Regions from separate parts of the Gottfriedia sp. NPDC057991 genome, predicted to be linked through region 1. Evidence: riboswitches for the same ligand, from Rfam matches in the RefSeq annotation. Region 1 holds a riboswitch; each other region holds the start of a gene.
The links. A riboswitch is a leader RNA that binds a small molecule or an ion and turns the genes downstream of it on or off. The one in region 1 is predicted to bind cobalamin.
Positions count from the first base shown of each region.

Region 2: it holds a riboswitch for cobalamin, as region 1 does, so the genes downstream of both, ACFVR2_RS17180 (DUF4430 domain-containing protein) here and metE (5-methyltetrahydropteroyltriglutamate--homocysteine S-methyltransferase) in region 1, are expected to answer to the same signal.
Region 3: it holds a riboswitch for cobalamin, as region 1 does, so the genes downstream of both, ACFVR2_RS04680 (ABC transporter substrate-binding protein) here and metE (5-methyltetrahydropteroyltriglutamate--homocysteine S-methyltransferase) in region 1, are expected to answer to the same signal.
Region 4: it holds a riboswitch for cobalamin, as region 1 does, so the genes downstream of both, ACFVR2_RS17170 (Ig-like domain-containing protein) here and metE (5-methyltetrahydropteroyltriglutamate--homocysteine S-methyltransferase) in region 1, are expected to answer to the same signal.

Region 1 covers NZ_JBHVQN010000009.1:42,294-47,233, reverse strand. The annotation lists gene ACFVR2_RS23400 (acyl-CoA thioesterase) at 1-226, opposite strand, end outside; gene metE (5-methyltetrahydropteroyltriglutamate--homocysteine S-methyltransferase) at 243-2,531, opposite strand; cobalamin riboswitch at 2,680-2,877, opposite strand; gene ACFVR2_RS23390 (amino acid permease) at 3,145-4,533, opposite strand; gene brnQ (branched-chain amino acid transport system II carrier protein) at 4,662-4,940, opposite strand, start outside.
Region 2 covers NZ_JBHVQN010000005.1:110,834-115,773, reverse strand. The annotation lists gene ACFVR2_RS17205 (sodium:solute symporter family protein) at 1-15, shown strand, start outside; gene ACFVR2_RS17200 (GDSL-type esterase/lipase family protein) at 21-617, shown strand; gene ACFVR2_RS17195 (DUF2584 family protein) at 808-1,050, opposite strand; gene ACFVR2_RS17190 (phosphotransferase enzyme family protein) at 1,190-2,095, shown strand; gene ACFVR2_RS17185 (hypothetical protein) at 2,261-2,455, shown strand; cobalamin riboswitch at 2,673-2,867, shown strand; partial or broken gene ACFVR2_RS17180 (DUF4430 domain-containing protein) at 3,144-4,940, shown strand, end outside.
Region 3 covers NZ_JBHVQN010000001.1:919,080-924,019, reverse strand. The annotation lists gene ACFVR2_RS04690 (ABC transporter ATP-binding protein) at 1-410, opposite strand, end outside; gene ACFVR2_RS04685 (FecCD family ABC transporter permease) at 407-1,459, opposite strand; gene ACFVR2_RS04680 (ABC transporter substrate-binding protein) at 1,425-2,384, opposite strand; cobalamin riboswitch at 2,509-2,680, opposite strand; gene ACFVR2_RS04675 (ATP-binding protein) at 2,828-4,612, opposite strand; gene ACFVR2_RS04670 (response regulator transcription factor) at 4,612-4,940, opposite strand, start outside.
Region 4 covers NZ_JBHVQN010000005.1:105,432-110,371, forward strand. The annotation lists gene ACFVR2_RS17165 (DUF4430 domain-containing protein) at 1-199, opposite strand, end outside; gene ACFVR2_RS17170 (Ig-like domain-containing protein) at 294-2,612, opposite strand; cobalamin riboswitch at 2,971-3,168, opposite strand; partial or broken gene ACFVR2_RS17175 (Ig-like domain-containing protein) at 3,228-4,940, opposite strand, start outside.

The DNA.
Region 1 (4,940 bases):
CATAATATATGCAGTCACTTTCTCGAACTGGACATAAAAATTCTACTGAATCCATCGATGCGGTTACACATTCCATTCTCGAATGCTTTGTAGCTGAAATGGAGGCAATTAAGTCCATTGCGGCAAGCATTTTTCCTCCGAATAATGTACCATGGTTATTTAAGTCAGTTGGAAATATTCTACTACTATCAAATACTCTAGATTCTTTTACATATCTACCACTCATCGATTTCACCCTATCATTAAATAATTGAATAATATTTTTCTCGAACTTTTTTCGCAGATTTTACCATATTTGATAAGGCGTCAATTACCTCAGCTTCATTACGTGTCTTTAAACCACAGTCTGGATTAACCCAAAATCTATTTGCATCACACACTTTTAAAGAACTTAAAATATTTTCTTCCATTTCCTCAACCGATGGTACCCTCGGACTATGAATATCATACACGCCTAAACCAATTCCAAATGGATAAGGGGACTCAGATAAATAAGTAGAAAATTCTTGATGACTTCTTGCATGTTCAATTGAAATAACATCTGCATCTAATTCAATAATTGTGTCCATAATATCGCTAAAGTTGCTATAACACATATGAGTATGGATTTGCGTTTCATTTCGGACGCTTGATGTAGCTAAACGAAATGCTCTCGTTACCCAATGTAAATATTGATCCCAATCTTTTTGCTTCAAAGGTAAACCTTCTCGAATTGCAGGTTCATCAACTTGAATAATTGAAATACCAGCAGCTTCAAGTGCTTTTACTTCTTTACGTAAAGCTAAAGCAATCTCATTTGCTATTTCCTCTCTTGTACGATCCTCGCGAACAAACGACCAATTTAATATTGTAACAGGACCTGTTAACATCCCTTTGACTGGTTTAGTTGTTATACTTTGTGCATACTCAGTTTCATTTACAGTAATTGGCTTAGTAAATTCCACTTTACTGAAAATAATTGGCGGTTTTACACAACGCGATCCATAAGATTGAACCCACGCTTTTTTCGTAAATGCAAATCCTTCTAGTTTCTCACCAAAATATTCAACCATATCCGTACGCTCATACTCACCATGTACTAATACATCCATTTCAATATTTTCTTGAATTTCAATCCATTCTTTAATTTTCAATTTAATTTGATTCATATATTCTGATTCATCGATCGTGTTTTTTCGCCATTGCTGTCTTACTTGTTTAATTTCCTTCGTTTGAGGAAAACTTCCAATAGTAGTCGTTGGTAAAATCGGTAAATTCATTACTTTATTTTGTAAAGGATATCTTAAATGAAATGGTACTGGTCTTCTAAAATCTTCTTCATTAATGGATTCCAATTCATTACGAGTTGAGTGATTTTTTTCACTAAGTTGTTTTAAATTTACTAAACAATTACTTGCATATTTAACTTCATTATCAAACATGCTCGCTTTGTTAATGAATAAACTTTTTAGTATAACTAACTCTTCCAATTTTTCATCGGCAAACGCTAATGCCTCGAATAACGTTTCATTTAATAAATTCTCTTCAATTTTTGTAACTGGTACGTGTAGCAAACTACAAGACGGTTGAATCCACCAATCTTTTGGACTTATTTCTTCTTTGAGGGAATTCAAAAAATCAATGCAATCATTTAAATCATTTCTCCAAATATTACGTCCATTAACGATGCCTACGCCTAGTACTTTGTCATTTGGAAATCCGTGCTCGAGTATTGACTGTAAATTCCCATCTTTACCATGAACAAAATCAAGTCCAATGCCTTCTACTGGGAATGTAATTAGTTCCTTATATTGTTCAACTGCTTCAAAGTAAGTTTGAAGCATTATTGATAATGATGGTACAGCTTTTGCGATTTGATCATAAACTTCTTTCATAAAACGAATATCTTCGCTTGATTCTTCTAACACAAAACATGGTTCATCAATTTGTATCCACTCAACACCTTCATTCTCAAGCTCTTTAAGCATTTGAATATAAAGGCTTACTAGATTATTAATTATTTCTCGTTTTTCTTCTTCTTGGTAACCTTTTGCTAACTGTACAAATGTATAGATTCCTAGAATGACAGGTTTCGTTTTTATACCAAGCTCAAGTAGTGCCTCTTTGTATGCTTCTAATGGCTTATTGAAAAATAATCTTGATTGCTTGTCTTTTTGATATTCAGGAACGATATAGTGATAGTTTGTATTAAACCATTTCGTCATTTCACAAGCTACAATGTTTTTACTACCCCTTGCTAATGCAAAATATGTCTCTAGACTTGGTTTTTCATTTACTTCACCAAATCGACTAGGAATCCAACCAAACATCGTAGCAAAATCTAGCACATGATCATAAAACGTAAAATCATTTACAGGGACTAGCTCCACACCTAATTCATGCTGTTTCTTTATTGAGCTTATTCTCAGTGATTTCATTTCTTTTTCAAATTGTTCTTGATTGATTTTCTTTTGCCAAAAGCTCTCTAACGTTTTTTTCCATTCACGATTTTCACCAATTCTCGGATATCCTAGATTACTTATATGTACCACTTTTTCCCTCTCCTTTTATCTAAAATAAAAAAGCATTTTTATCTCAATAAGAGACAAAAATGCCTTTAAGTTGGAAAACATAAATAATTAGAATACGTTAACTTAAGCTTTCTTTCCATAAGGCACCTCCCTATCTCTCGTAGGTCAAACAGCGTCGATAGAATAGGCAGGTCTCCTGACTTAAGAATCTTTGTAAATAAAAGCCTTCCTAAATTAATAAGTGGCATCTTCTTATTTACTCCTCTATTACAGTGGCGGGACCGTGTTGGAATTAAACCAAACTTCCCTTTTAAGTAAATGAATTCAAACAATGAACTTCATTTACACCTATTCCCTACTATTTAGTTTTCATCATTTTGTCATAAAATGCAACAATAGTCAAAATATTTATTTTTTATTTTCCGTACTTATTTAAAAAAAATTTTATTAGGGTTAAAAAAATACTGTCGATTCTTTATTCGGACAAATAAAAAAATGCGTTCGCATGATAATCTCATCCAGTTTAATTACTGTTTGATTTTATAATACGAACGCCTTGATTGTTAAAAAAATTTATATTTTTATTGTATAACTAAATTCAAATGAACATCTTACGATCAAACTAAGTGATTGATCAATTAGCTACTTTTTCATCTGTTTGAGCATCTAATGGTACACGTTTTCCGATACCGAAAGCATAAAAACAAATGACAAGGATTGCCAAGAAAATAATCCCTACAATAAGTGAGATGCGTGTGTCATCATTAAACCACATACCGATTAATACCAAAACTAAATAGGCTAACGTTAAGTAGTTAGTAAATGGTGCAAAAGGCATTTTAAAAGGATGATTCTTAATTTCATCTCCCTTTACTTTTCTGAAACGAATATGACTAATTAAAATGACAAACCACGGGATCATCCCAGGAAGTACGCTTGCACTGTATACATACACGAATAAGTTTTTTGGTGCAATAAAATTTAAAATAACGCCGACTACTAAACCAATTAGTACACCGATTGTACCGAATAAAGGCACTCCGTTGTTTGAGACTTTTGTAAAATATTTTGGTGCTTGTCCATTTATACCTAATGTATAAAGCATGCGTCCTGCACTATAAATACCACTGTTACAACCAGACATTGCAGCAGTAATTACTACAAAGTTAATAATTCCAGCCGCAGCTGTAATACCAACTTTTGCAAAAGTTACAACAAACGGGCTACCAAGCGAATTTAGTTGATCCCACGGGAAAACTGTTACAATTACAAAAATAGCACCAATATAGAAGATTAAAATACGCCAAATAAGACTTTGAATCGCTTCTTTTAATGTTTTTTTCGGATTTTCAGCTTCTCCAGCTGTAATACCTATTAATTCAACGCCTTGATAAGCTCCAACAACTAGTGAAAGTGCAAAGAAGAAACCTGACCAACCTCCTGTAAAGAAGCCGCCATTTTTCCAAAGGTTAGATATCCCAATCGCATTTCCTCCGTTTCCTAAGCCGAAGAAAATAAGACCAAACCCTGCAACAATCATCAATAAAATTGTAACGACTTTAATCATTGCAAACCAAAATTCAAATTCACCAAATGATTTAACAGAAATTAAATTTGCTGCACCAAGAATCACAATTGCAATAATTCCTGGTATCCAAGCAGGTAGGTCTGGAAACCAGTACTTCATATATGCCCCAACTGCTATAATTTCTGACATTCCAACAATAACCCACTGGAACCAGTTACTCCATGCAGTCATATACCCTGCTAAAGGGTGGATATATTTATGGCCAAATGTTGCAAATGAACCTGTACTTGGCTCTACGTATAGCATTTCCCCCATTGCACGCATAATGAAGAAGATAAAAATCCCCGAAATTGCATAAGCAAGCATTACTGATGGACCTGTCCAATGAATTGTGCTCGTTGAACCCATAAATAAACCTACTCCGATTGTACCGCCTAAAGCAATCATCTGAATATGGCGCGCTTTCAATCCTTTTTTCAATTCCTTTTGTGCCATTCTATTTCCTCCCCTTTTTGATGAAACAAGTGTCACTTTTTGAATCAATCTTAAAAACTTCTCCCCTAAAACCATTACTAACTTATTAAGAATATTTACAGTTAAAAAGCTTCTTTATTTTCCTATAATTAACTGATCTTTCGAACTGAACTAGGAATATTTTTCTTATTTTTCTTACGTAAAATACTAATATAATAACCAATAAAACCACCAATAATAGCTGGAACAATCCAACCTAAACCTAAACTATATAACGGGAGGTACTTAGTGAAAAAATGATGAATGACTTCAATATGTATTCCAGCCGAGTTTAACCCATCAAATAGACTCACGATAAAAGTTAAGATCAAACTGCCTTGATACACCTCTGACCTACCTTGAAATATATAGTGTAAGAATGTTAAGAA
Region 2 (4,940 bases), on a different contig from region 1:
AAGGAACAATGGTGAGATAGATGAAAATTGTATGTATTGGTGATAGTCTTACAGAAGGTTTAGGAGTATCAAAAGTTGTCGCATGGCCGAATATTCTTCAAAGCGAATTATCAGTTGAAATTATTAATAAAGGAATTTCAGGTGATACAAGTACTGGAATGTTGTCACGATTTTACCATGATGTCGTATTAAACAATCCATCACATGTTATTATTTGTGCAGGTGGAAATGATTTGTGGTGGGAAGTTGAAATAAAATATATACTTTCAAATATTTATTCGATGGTAAAACAAGCAATTCACAATGGAATTCAACCTATTGTAGCAATCCATCCACCAATTCACATAGATCTTATCAATCATGAAGAAGTATGGGAACCGATTTCTGGTTTTGAAACATTCGTGTTGAAGGCACAAGAGTTAGCCAATCGAATCGAGCAAATGGTAAAAGTAAATCAATTTAAACTTATTGATTTTCGAATTCCATTTCAACATCATCAGAATCTAAAATCAAAGTTTTTTGAAGGCACTGATGGAGTACATCCAAACGAACTTGGACATAATGCTTTAGCAAAACAAGCATATCAAACGATTATACAGTTAAATAATGATTATTAATAAGGTTTCAAATGAACGGATAGCGAAATAAAGCTATCCGTTTATTTGAACCTACAAAATAATGTGCAAATTTGCGCAAACAACAATCTTTTTCTTAGCTGTTAATTCAAATTTTTTTTATTTTAACTAAAAAAAGGACTGTATTTTTTTGACAGTCGTTTTAGGTTCTAATATAAGTAGTGGTGTCTTTTTAATTAACTGTATCAATTGCTTTTAGTTCATAAACAATATAAGTATTCTTATTTCTCCATTCGATTTTCTGTATAACAGCTACTCCAAAAGGTTTTTCATCAGTCTTTCTCGAGACATTGATTGGTGTGTCAATAGGATATAAATGGTATCCGATTTGTTCTAGCGTGAATAGATTGTTTTCTTGTCTAACGGCGTGATCGTTCGTCACAATTAACCAATTAAATTCAAATGGCATACTCATATTTTGAAAACTCCTTAAATTGAATAGATAGAATATTTAATATAGATAAGAATAACCCTTGAAAATATCTTAATATATTTTTGTTCTAAACACAAAAAGGGGAGTGAATAAAATTTTATATGATAAGTAGGGACTCTCAATGAATAAGAAGCATAATAATCAAGTCCGTTTAAGCGGCGGACTTCAAAATGATGTATTTTATGATGAAGATTATCATAGGGTAGTTAGGCAGTCTAAATTAGGTAGAACAAAAGAAATGGTGTTACAGGAAATTGAATTTATAAATTTTTTACATATGCAAGGGGTAAATGTTCCTAGAGTAGATCGTAATTTAGGAGAAGTAGATGGAAGAGTCATAACTTATTTTGAGTATATTGATGGCGAACAAATTGATGTTACAAACCCTAACCTTTGGAATATACATCTCTTTGAACAATGGGGTAAAAAATTGGGGAAGATGCATTCTTTAGCTAAGCGTTATAAATTAAATATGGTTCATCGTCCTGTCTGGTCACTTGATAACTTTGATGTTTTTGGAATTAGAGATCAGTTAGTTCCTAATATGAAAGTGATTTATGATAAACACATGAAAAAGCTCTCAGAATTTAGTGTGACAACCGATACATTTGGAATTATTCATAATGATTTTCATCAAGGGAATATAATTTTAGTCGGTAATACTCTCTTTACGATCGATTTTGATGATTGTGCATTTAATTGGTTCGCACAGGATATTGCTACAGCTTTTTATCATGCGTATTGGCAACAGAACTCTTTTAATAAAATAAGTGAACAGTTTATTGAGACTTTTATAGTGAACTTCTTTAAAGGCTATAAACTAGAAAACTTACTTCATAATGACATAGTAAAACAAATCCCGATTTTTCTTAAATTGAGAGAAATATTTTTGCACCATTTATTTGTCCAAAAATGGGAAATGAATCGATTAGAGGAGTGGCAAAAATATACACTTATTGATTTAGAAAATAAGATTAAAAATGATGTGCCATATGCAGATATGAAAGATTTTTCGATTTATCAATAATGGAAGCCATAGGATAGCTCTAGTTATAATAACCTAGCTATCCTTTTAATTTTTTTAAACTTTTACATATACTCAAAAACGTATGGTCATTGATTCGCTAATTCGACTATATACTAAAACAAACAGTATTTTTTGTAGTTGCTTTATTGGAAGGGGCTGATGTTTATGCGAAGAAATAAGAATGCGGCTCTTATTGTAATTTTATGGTTATGCATGGTGCTTTTTATAGTTGTAAATGCAATACGTCATATTCGAGTATATATGGTTTACAGTTCAGGCTTAATGCCTTTTATTGTTTGTGGAATGATTATTTTTGCGATTATTATCCTTTATGTAAGAGGGTCGAAGCAGCGGAGATAGAAATAATGATCTAAAATTACTCCTGTGATGAGTAGACTTTTAATATGTAACCATTAAATAGAAGAGAATAAAAAGGTTCACTTTTAATGAGGATAAAGTCACTTGTTTCAATTTAAGATTAAAGTAAGCTTAATTATGGATTTATTTTTTTATAGAAAAAAGATTATAGAATATTAGAAAAATTAAAAATAACTTTGTACAGATGTATACTATTTGTTAAAATGAAAAAGTATATGGTTGCAGTTTGCATTAATAGGGAATTTGGTGAAATACCAAAACAGCTCACATCTACTGTAAAAAGCTACGAAACATTCGAGTGCAACCCGCACTTTAATCACTGGGAAACTGGGAAGATGAATGGAGTAGGCTTGAAGCTTTAAGTCAGGAGACCTGCCATTTGCTTATACAAGTCTTTCGGTGAGGGAAGTTTTGTTATCAGAAAAATTCCGTTCTTATGCTAAAAGATGTATAAGAGCGCTGCGACGCGCGTTTTTTAGTATGCTGTTGGAGCAGTTAAATTTTTGGATAACTATGAGTCTTGCCAATTAGGCAAGGCTCTTTTTTTTGTTGGCAATATAGATTTTTTGTCACTAAAAACACCGGAAAATTCGCAGTGAAAAGGGAGGGAGAATGGCAGTTTCTAAGATTGATCGTTTTTAATATTGAGTGAAAAGAAAGGATTATTTAGATGAAAAAAATAGTAGGGTTATTACTAGCAATTTTTTTAGTTTTTTCAATAACAATTCCAACGAAGTCCGTTTCTGTACACGCTGATAGTCCGATTGGCTATGTGACGATGTCAGTTGAAGCAAATACTTTAGGTGCTGGTTTAATCCGTCAGCCAGTTAAAGTTCCTTTTTATGAGGGAGAAAATTATGCAAAGGTTATTGACCGATTTTTAAATGGGACAAGTAATTATGATAGGTATGGATCATTGAATTCTGGATTTTATTTGTCCAAAGTTAAACTGGAAAATGGGAATATTGATGTTAATATTCCTACAGTTATAAAAAATGCGATGAACTTAAATAATGAAGAAATTATTGCTAATGGAGTTCAAAAGGCAGGATATTTAGGAGAATTTGACTATTTTAATATGTCCGGCTGGATGTACTCAGTCAATAATGAGTTTCCGAACGTTGGGGCTTCCGATAAGTTGCCGAAAGATGGGGATGTTTGTAGATGGCAATTTACACTTTATGGATACGGCTCAGATTTAGGACAAGACAATTCAAGCTTTGGTGGAGATAAAGCTCTTTACACAGCTGCAAATAAAGATTCTTTATTAAAAAAAGTTGCTGAAGTAAATTCTTCACCTGATAAAGAAGCTTTGTTGGCGAAGTCATCTATTCGAACTGCTTATGATCATGCAAATACAACACTTAGTAATTTAACGGTTGATCAAACAACTGTTAATAACGCGTTAACTACTTTAAATGATGCTTTAAACAATGTTGATATAAGTACACAATTAAATGATTCCTTAGGCTATATATTGAATAAAGTACCTAATCCTAGTTTTGGAACAGGTTCAGGTGAATGGTCAGTTCTGTCACTAGCGAGAGGTAATTATAATGTACCTGATCAATATTTTGTTAATTACTATAATCGAGTTGTCGATACAGTAAAGTCAGCAAACGGCGTTTTGTCCACATCAAAGAATACAGAATACGCTAGGTTAACACTAGCACTTAGTGCACTAGGTAAAGATTCTACTGATGTAGGTGGTTACAATTTACTAACACCACTTGCAGATTATGATAAGACAGTCAGCCAAGGGATTAACGGTGGTATATTTGCCTTAATTGCACTTGATACAAATAATTATCAGATCCCTACTATTACAGATTCTGCAAAACAAGCAACAAGAGAAAAATATATTAATTATCTATTAAGTAAAGAAGTAAAAAAGGGAACTGACCAAGCAGGAGGGTTTGCATTATTTGGCACAACACCAGATCCCGACATTACATCAATGGCATTACAGGCATTGGCTCCATATCAATCTATGCCAGATGTAAACGCAGCAATTAATCGTGCATTAACAGCGATTTCAACTATTCAAAAAGCAGATGGAGGATTTACTGCATTCGGTTCGACTTCTAGCGAAAGTATTTCACAAGTTATCGTAGCTTTAACAGCAGTAGGGGTAAATCCAGCAACTGACAGTCGATTTGTAAAACCAAATGGAAACTTAGTGACTGCTCTACTTAGATTTTATGTAAATGGTGGAGGATTCAAGCATGTTTTAACTGGAAATGCGGATGGAATGGCTACTGATCAAGCAACATACGCTCTTGTATCTTATGACAGGTTTCTAAAAGGAGAAAATAGTCTTTATAAAATGACGGATGCTCCAGTAACTTTGGTAGCAAATCAAATTAATGCATTGCCTACAACAATTACAATTTCAAACGAATCTGATATTGTGACAGCTCGTACGACTTATGATGGATTATCAGCAGCACAAAAGGGATTAGTGTCA
Region 3 (4,940 bases), on a different contig from region 1:
ATGAAACTTTTTTCCATCTTCTTAGTACCAGTCATCATCATTGCATTATTGACCGCAGTTTCATCGATTGTGGACCAGCTAGGAAAAAAGGAAGACGAATGAGCAAGACGTCCAAGTTTAACTGTTTCTTTTACCTCATAAGAATATGTATAGGAATTTTGTTGTGATAAAACAGCAATCTTTTTTGCTATTTGTTTATTTGACATACTAGAAACTAATTCTCCATCCAACATTACATTTCCTTTAGACGGCTTAAAAAGTCCACAAAGAATATTTAAAAACGTTGACTTGCCACTCCCATTTGGACCGATAATTCCTAGCCATTCTCCTTGATTAATAGAATAAGACAGTTCATCCAAATCAGTATGAATTCCATCATAAGAATATGAGATATCTTGACATTTGATCATACTTTTCCCCTATTTCTTTTCAAAGATAGTAATATAAAAGCAAATATTGGAGCACCAATTAGTGAAGTAATTACCCCTATTGGTAACTCTCTTGGGGCTAAAACAACTCTCGATAATATGTCAGACCCGATTAAAAAAATTGCTCCATTGATCATCGATAAAGGAAGTAATTTTTTATGTAATGGCCCTACAAGTATTCTAGTATAATGCGGAACAACTAAGCCTACAAATCCAATTGTTCCAGAAACGGCTACTGCTGCACCAGATAAAATACTTCCTGTTAACAAAATTAAATAAGTAGATTTTTTCACATCAATTCCGATATGTTTTGCATTTGTGCTACCAAATGTCATCGCATCTAACTGCCTATTTTGACTAAATAATATTAAGAAAGAAATGATTAAAAACGGTAATAAACTTAGAGAGTACTGAATGCCTCTCCCACCAATATTACCCATTAACCATCCAATTACTGCACGTAATTCATTATTTGAAAAAGTTATAAATAATGACAACAATGCAGAACAAAATGAACTTATGATAATTCCACCTAAAATAATTGTCTCTACATTAAGTGATCGATCCAGTTTTCTAACAAATAGTAATAATAAAATAAGTGTACCAAATCCAAATAAGATACTAACTACTGGTAATGTAAAATAAGTAACAAAAGGTAAGCTTATTTGAAAAAACAATACAAACACTGCACCTACAGAGGCGCCTGAAGAAACACCTAATGTAAAAGGATCAGCTAAAGGATTTTTAAGTATTCCTTGAAACGCAACACCTGCCAATGAAAGGCATGCACCGACTAATCCAGCTAACATAATCCTTGGCACTCGTATATTCATGACAATTGTTTGAATATCAGCTGGAACATAATCTGTTTTAAATAGAGCATCTGAAAAGCTAGAAATAATAGAAGAAAAGGGAATCGATGTAGACCCTATCGAAACCCCTAAAATAAATAAAAAAATTAATAAGATAATTGGAATGAAAAAGATTAAATATGTATTATTTATAAAGCTCTGGGTAAACCGCCTTTGCAATTGCTTCGACTCCCTCTGCAAGTCTTGGACCAGGTCTAGATGTTGTATCTGAATTAACATCATATACACGGTGATTTTTAATTGCGTTTACTGTTTGCCAGTTTTTCCTAGCCATTACAGTTTTTTCTAAATTTGGAACATAATATCCATAAGTTGTTAAAATCACATCAGGATTCGCTTTAATTGCTGATTCCTCACTATACTTTACCCAACCTTTTTCACTTTCAGCTACGTTTTTAGCATTAACAATCGAAAGCATTTCATCTAAGAAAGTACCTTTACCTGCTGTATATATTTCTGGCGGACCTGATATTTCAAGCCAAACCTTTGGATTTGTAGTTGCTTTAGCTGTTTTTTTGCTAATTTCATCTAATTTTGTTTTCATACCAGTTACAACTTTTTTCGATTGCTCGGTTTTTCCAGTTATTTCTCCAACTTGTTGAATTGTATCATACACATCATTAATAGTTGCAGCATTTTTTACGACAAAAACATTAATCCCAGCTTGTTTTATCTGTTCTAAACCGTCAGCAGAAATACCTAAACTAGATTCATGTGCTAAAACTAAATCAGGTTTCAATGAAATAATTTTTTCAACATTATATGTCATATCGGCATTACTTCCGCCAACTTTATCAATTGATTTTACTTCTTTTGGATAATTGTCAAAATCTGTTACCCCTACTACATCCTTGCCATCACCAATAGAAAACAAGATTTCAGTATTACTTGGAATAAGTGATACTATTCTTTTAGGTGCCTCTTTAAAACTAATTTCTTTGTTCGTAGCATCTTTAACCGTCATTGGAAAAGTTGCTTGTTCTGTTTTACTTACATTCGATTTTTTTTGTGTCGTATCATTATTACAACCAAATAATCCTAAACACAATAACATAATAATAAAACTTGATAAAAACTTCTTCATTTAAATCCTCCTAAATAATTGAAATGCATAAAAAAAACCCCATCCATTTTGAACGGGGCTGAAACAACATATAAATACAAGAAGTCTTGCAACTGCTGCTTCAAATCCTTACTCCCCGAAGAATTGAACAAGGATGAATTTAGCAGGTCTACTGACTTTGTTTCAACCTACTCCGACCTTCCCATTCTTTCGAACAGTGGCTATTCGTTTCGTCCACATTACAGTTGCGGGGACAGTTCTGGATTATACCAGATTCCCTTTTAAGCAATACTTGCACTAAACTCATCAATATTTCATTAATTCAATCGTAAGATAAATTGGGTAAGAATTCAATTATTTTATTTATAAGTTTATGATTTTACTAACATTTTATCTGTTTTTTGTGTGTTTTGTAGAAATTTCTTCTCTAAATAGATGGGAAATATGTTTTATATGAAACAAGATTACTCTACATCTTTTTCGTTCATTCGTAAATTATGCGGTATTTTAACTTTAAATGTCGTTCCCTGTCCTACTTCACTATAGACCTGGATAGATCCACCATGTGCTGTAACAATATTTTTAACGATGGATAATCCTAAACCGGTTCCACTTCTACCTCTTGTACGAGCTTTATCTGCCTTATAAAAACGTTCAAAAACAAATGGTAAATCTTCATTTGAAATCCCTGCACCTGAATCAATAAAATTAAATGTAGTTGATCTTTCATTTTGATTTACTGAAACAATTATTCTTCCATTTTCATTCGTATGTCTTATTGCATTATCAATTAAATTTGTAAAAACCTGTTCCATTCGATCCTCATCTATGTAGATATTCAAATGCGAAACATTGTCGATTTCACCAAATAGCTTAATATTTTTATCCTTTGCTAGACCTTTAAACTTACGTAAAATTCGATCCACAAATTGTACTAGAGGAACGAACTCTCTATTTAATTCAGTAAAACCGTTCTCCATTCTTGCTAAATCTAACAGATCATTTACTAAACGCCCCATTCTAAGAGACTCATCATAAATGATTTGTGACAATTCTTGCATTTCTTCTTTGGATTCTGCTACCCCATCAACAATCGCTTCGCTATAACCTTGTAATAAAGAAATAGGCGTACGTAGTTCATGAGAAACATGCGCTATAAAATCTTTTCGCATTTTTTCTAAACGTCTTTGTTCTGTAACATCCCGAATCACCGCTACAACGCCTCTTATATTTGTTTGATTATAAAGGGGCGACATTAAAACTTGCCAATTGCCTTGATCGAAATGTAATTCAATAAATTGCTTTTTCTCACTTTCGACTACTAATACAAATAAATCTAATAATTCCTTCGTTAAAACTAGTGAAGTGGGTTCTTCATACTGATCATCATTAAGCATTTTCAAAAAGCGTTCAGCTGGTGGATTTGATGTCACGATTTGACCTTCTTTATCAATCGAAATTACACCATCTACCATACTTGTAATAATGTTAGAAACTTTCTCCTTCTCTTGCTTTAATGCATTCATATTAAAATTTAATTGTTTACTCATCTTGTTAAATGAATACGCAAGCTCTCCAATTTCATCACTTGAATGGATCGGTACTTTCACATTAAAATTTCCTGAAGTCATACTACTTACAACTTCTTTCATTTTTCTAAGAGGTGCTGTAATTTTAGAAGAAAGAAAGAATGAGAAAAATGTTGTTAATACGATTCCGATTGATGCTGCGAGCAAAACAAAATTAGTCGTTTGATGAATCATCACTTTTACAGGTTGTAATGTTTGGTATATAAATACAGCTCCATTATTTGTGGTTGTATGTAATGGAACACCCACTACTAATTTTTCTCTCTCACTATTTTCACCATAAACAAGTCTTTTACTGACCTCTTTATGATCAGTTAACGTTTTATTTAAGATTTCATCATTTTTTATTTCTTTAAAAGGTAGATCCTGTATTCCATAAGTATTATTTGAATACCATGGCTCTTGATCGTCAATAGAAATGATTACTCTTGAATATCGACTAACAATATTATTTGACAAATACTCAATATTTGAGAGTGGTTGACCATTATCTATTAATTGTGCAATTTTCGTTGCATCATCTTTCATATTTTGTACTTGAAGGTCAATGTAAAATTTTTCAAAAAAACCTATTAAGACAAAGGTCAAAAATGATAATACAAGAGAGACTAGTAAGATAATTGTCAGCCAAAGCTTTCCAACTAAACTTCTTACGATCATTACTCCTGACCTACTTCAAATTTATAACCTACACCCCAAACGGTGACAATCATTTTCGCAGCATCCTCAGAGCTTTTACTTAGTTTTTCACGCAGTCGTTTTACATGTGTGTCTACGGTACGTAAATCTCCGAAAAAATCATATTGCCAAACTGATTTTAATAATGTTTCACGATCAAATACTTTGTCAGGAGCCTTAGCTAAAAACAACAGTAGTTCGTATTCTTTTGGTGTTAAACTGATCTCTTCCCCTTCAACAATTACTTTATGAGCGTCATTATCAATCGTTAGATGCGGAAACACAACGATATCCTTTGCTGAAGAATTGT
Region 4 (4,940 bases), on a different contig from region 1:
CAGTATCTTGCTTTTTTTCAGGACTTTGTTTTTTTTCAGCACTTTGTTTGGCGTTATTCTCTTTTATTGTGCTAACAACTGATTGCGAAATTTCACCGTTTGGAGCTTGTTTCTTTCCCTCGGCGGAATCATCCTTTCCACACCCAATCAACAGTGTCGGCAAAAGAACTAGTAGTATGGAAACTAGCCACTTTTTCATCGCATTCTCCTCCTTTTAAGTATTGAAACGACCTCTATTAAACTAGTGGTCGTTTCAGCCTAAAATTTAACTATCGAGCTTGGCCGATAGATTATTATTTAACAGTTACAATCGTATTTGCACTTTTATTTCCAGCTCGATCTACTACATAGATTGTTAATTTCGTATTCTTTTTTTGTTTTGGAATTTTAATAGAGTAAGATCCAGACGATGATACCTTTGAAGTTCCTATCTTTTTAGAGCCTTGAAGTATATAAATCGTGCTATATCCTTCTGCTTTCCCAGTAACTATTGTTGTATTACTTGAAATACTCTTTACTGTCGGTTTAGCAGGTGCTTTTTTATCAATGTAAAATACGACAGTTCTTTTGTTTCCTTTTAAATCAGTTACTGTGATTGTATATTTAGCAGAAACTGAGTAAACTTTACCGGACGAATAAGGATAAGACTTTCCGTTAAGTGTATATGTTGCCTTTAAAATTCCAACATTATCGCTTATTTGGACGGTTTTATTTACTTTGTAATAAACATTATTTGTTACGCCTTTTATTGTTGGTAATGTTTTATCAGCCTTTATAACAGCAAGTCTTGCTTCAGCAGTAGTTAGTTTGGTAATACTTCCAACAAGTGCTTTTTGATTTGTGTCTAATGCGCTGTAGCTAATTCGCACTGCTTTAATCGCTGATTCACTTGTTAATCTTACAGATCCTGAGGCTGGTAAAGCTGCAATTTTATCTTTAACCGATTTTGCTGCATTTTTTAAGTTAGTAATCGTTTTTTCAGCTGTTACAAGTTTATTTAAAGCAGTAGAACTTACAAATCCTTTTTGTGCTACTGTTAATCCGTTATATGCTTTTCGAGCCGCTACAACTGCTGTTTCATTAGTAAGCTTTATTTGAGCAGGTAATGCGTTAATTTTTGTTTGCACTTCATTTGCCTTAGCTTGATTTTTTAATGTAATAATCGCATTTTCAGCTAAGACTAATTTGTTTAAAAGAGTAATTGATACTTTCTCTTTTTGAGTTTGTGTTAGTGCATTATATGCATTACGAGCTGAAACTACAGCAGCTTCATTTGCTAGAGTAATAGTAGTTGGTAGAGCGTTTATTTGGTTAATGACTGAATCTACTAATGTAGTCTCGTTTTTTAATGTTCTTATTACCTCTTCCGCATCTATTAATCGATCTTTTAGAGCTGATGCTATTAATTCTTTCTGAGCTAATACTAGTCCATCATAAGCCGCTCGAGCTGAAATAATCGCTGACTCATCTGAAAGTGTAATCGTAATTGGTAATGCATTAATTTGATTGGTGACAATCGTCACAGGAGCATCTGTCATTTTATAAAGACTATTCTCTCCCTTTAAAAATCTGTCATAAGATACAAGAGCGTAAGTCCCTTGATCTGTAGCCATTCCGTCTGCACTACCTTCTAAAACATGCTTGAATCCTCCACCGTCTACATAAAATCTAAGTAGTGCAGTTACTAAGTTTCCATTTTGTTTTACAAATCGACTGTCCGTTGCCGGATTTACACCTACTGCTGTTAAACCTACGATTACTTGTGCAATACTTTCGCTAGATGTAGAGCCCCAGGCAGTAAAGCCCCCATCTGAGTTTTGTAAATTTGAAATAGCCGTTAAAGCTCGATTAATTGCTCCGTCCACCTCGGGCATTGATTGGTATGGAGCCAACGCTTGCAATGCCATCGAAGTAATATCAGGATCAGGCGTTGTGCCATATAATGCAAATCCTCCAGCTTGATCAGTATCCTTTTTTACTTCTTTACTTAATAGATAGTTAATGTATTTTTCTCTTGTTGCTTGTTTTGTAGAATCCGCAATGATCGGAATCTTATATTGATTGGAATCAAATGCTATTAAGGCAAATATACCGCCATTAATCCCTTGACTAATTGTCTTGTTATAGTCAGCCAGGGGTATTAGCAAGTTGTAGCCACCTATATCAGTAGGGTCTTTCCCTAATGCACTAAGTGCCAGTATTAGCCTAGAATATTCCGTATTCTTTGCTGTAGACAACACACCGTTTGCTGACTTTACGGTATCGAGAATACGATTATAGTAATGAACAAAATATTGATTTGGCACATTATAATTACCTCTTGCTAGTGATAGTACTGACCATTCACCTGAAATTGTTCCAAAATTTGGCTCAGGAACTTTAGATACTATATAGCCTAAAGAATCGTTTATTTTGGTACTTATATCAACATTATTATTCGATTCATTTAGGTTCATTATTGAATTACTAGATTGTGTTTTGGCACTCTCGTATGTTGGTTTCCCTAAAACGATAGCATGTCCGCTTAAACTGTCTGCATGCACTGAATTAGCAGGAATAGAAACTGAAAAAGTAAAAATAATTGATAGTAATAGCCATGATATTTTTCTCATTTTTATACCATATCCTCTCTTCTTTTTCCAAAAAACTATTTTTATAGACTGCTCCTCTCTCCTTATCCTTAAGAAATTTCTAGTACTTTTTAGTGACGAAACTCTTTAGGCGAAGACATAGGAGTAGTTGCACTTATTCTTAGAACCTACTATTGGAAATTACATCGATTTCTCTTCTCCGCTGCCAATTATTATCTTCTAAATGTAAAAAAAGAGCCCTGCCTTATTGGCAAGACTCATAGTTATCCAAAAATTAAACTGCTCGGCAATATACATAAAGCCAGCACGTCGCAGCGTTCTTCTACTATAAGCATAAGAACTAAATTTTTCTGATAACAAAACTTCCCTCACTAAAAAGACTTGTATATGTAGAATGGCAGGTCTCCTGACTTAAGCTTCAAGCCTACTCCATTCATCTTCCCAGTTTCCCAGTGATTAGCGTGCTTATTGATCGCACCTTGAATGTTTCGTAGCTTTTACAGTAGATGTGAGCTGTTTTGGTTTTTCACCAAATTCCCTTTTAATGCAAATTGCAACCATTTACTACTTTTATTTTTCTATTAATATAGTGATTGTTTAAATTTAAAGTACCATCATTTCGAGGTCTTATAGATGTTATTTAACAGTTACTAGTGTAGCTGCACCCTTATTACCTGCGCGATCTACTACATAGATTGTTAGTTTCGTTCTTTTTTTCTGCTTTGGTATTTTAACAGAGTAAGTACCACTCGATGTTACATTTGCGTAACCAATTTTTTTTGAACCTTGATAAATATAAACCGTACTATTTGCTTCTGCTTTACCAGTAGCCTTTGTTGTACTACTCGTTATACTTTTTACTGTTGGTTTAATAGGTGGTTTATTATCAATATAAAAGACAATACTTCTTTTATTACCTTTTAAATCAGTCGCGATAATATTGTACTTACCAGATGCGGCGAATACTTTCCCTGAATAATAAGTGTATGGCTTACCATTATACGTTAGTTTTACATTTAACAGCCCAACATTATCACTTATTTGAATTGTTTTTTTCGTTCTATAATAATTATTATTCGAAATACCTTTTATGGTAGGCAATGTTTTATCTGCTTTTATTACCGCTAGTCTAGCTTCAGCTGAAGTAAGTCGAGCAATACTTCCTACTAGCGATTTTTGACTTGAGTCTAGAGAATTATAAGCTGTTCGTGCCGATTTTATCACTGATTCACTTGTCAATTTAATTTGAGATGTAGTTGGTAATGCAGCAATTTTAGCTTTCACAGCTTTTGCAGCATTTTTTAAATTCACAATTGTTTTTTCAGCTGATACAAGTTTGTTTAATACATTTGATATTACTAAATTCTTTTGAGCAGTTGTTAAACCGTTATACTCTTTACGAGCTGCTATTACTGCAGATTCGTTAACTAATTTAATTTGCGAAGGTAATGCATTGATTTTAGTTTGAACCGCATCTGCTTTTACTTGATCTTTTAATAATTTAATTTTATTTTCTGCTGCAATTAATTTATTTAAGACAGCTGTAGATACTTTTCCCTTTTGAACTTGTGTCAGCTCATCATATGCTTTACGAGCTGATACAACTGCTACTTCATTTGATAATGTAATTGTTGTCGGTAATGCGTTTATTTTGTTAATGACAGCGTCTACTATTGCAGCTTCGTTTTTTAACCTATTAATTTCTGATTCCGCTTCAACTAATTTATTTAATACAGTTTCTGTTACTTGCTCTTTTTGAGCTTGTGTTAATCCATCGTATGATTCACGCGCTGATGCTACAGCTGTTTCATCTGATAGAGTAATCGTTGTCGGTAATGCGTTTATTTTATTAATAACTAAATCAACTTTTCCTAATTCACCTTTTAGTCTATTAATTTCTGATTCCGCTGCAACTAATTTATTCAAGACAGTTTCTGCTATTTTTTCTTTTTGAGCTTGTGTTAAACTATCATATGCTTCACGAGCTGAAACTACTGCTGTTTCATCTGATATAGTAATTGTTGCTGGTAATGAGTTTATTTTATTTATTACTGCATCGACTTGTCCTGCTTCGTCTTTTAGACTATTAATTTTTGCTTCCGCTGCAACTAACTTATTCAATACAGCTTCTGTTACTTTTTCTTTTTGAGCTTGTGTTAGACCATCATATGCTTCACGAGCTGAAACTACTGCTGCTTCATCTGATAATGTAATTGTTGTCGGTAACTCATTTATTTTGTTTATTACTGAATCGATTAGTTTAGCTTCGTCTTTTAAACTATTAATTTCTGTTTCTGCTTCAACTAATTTATTCAATACAGCTTCCGTTACTTTCTCTTTTTGAGCTTG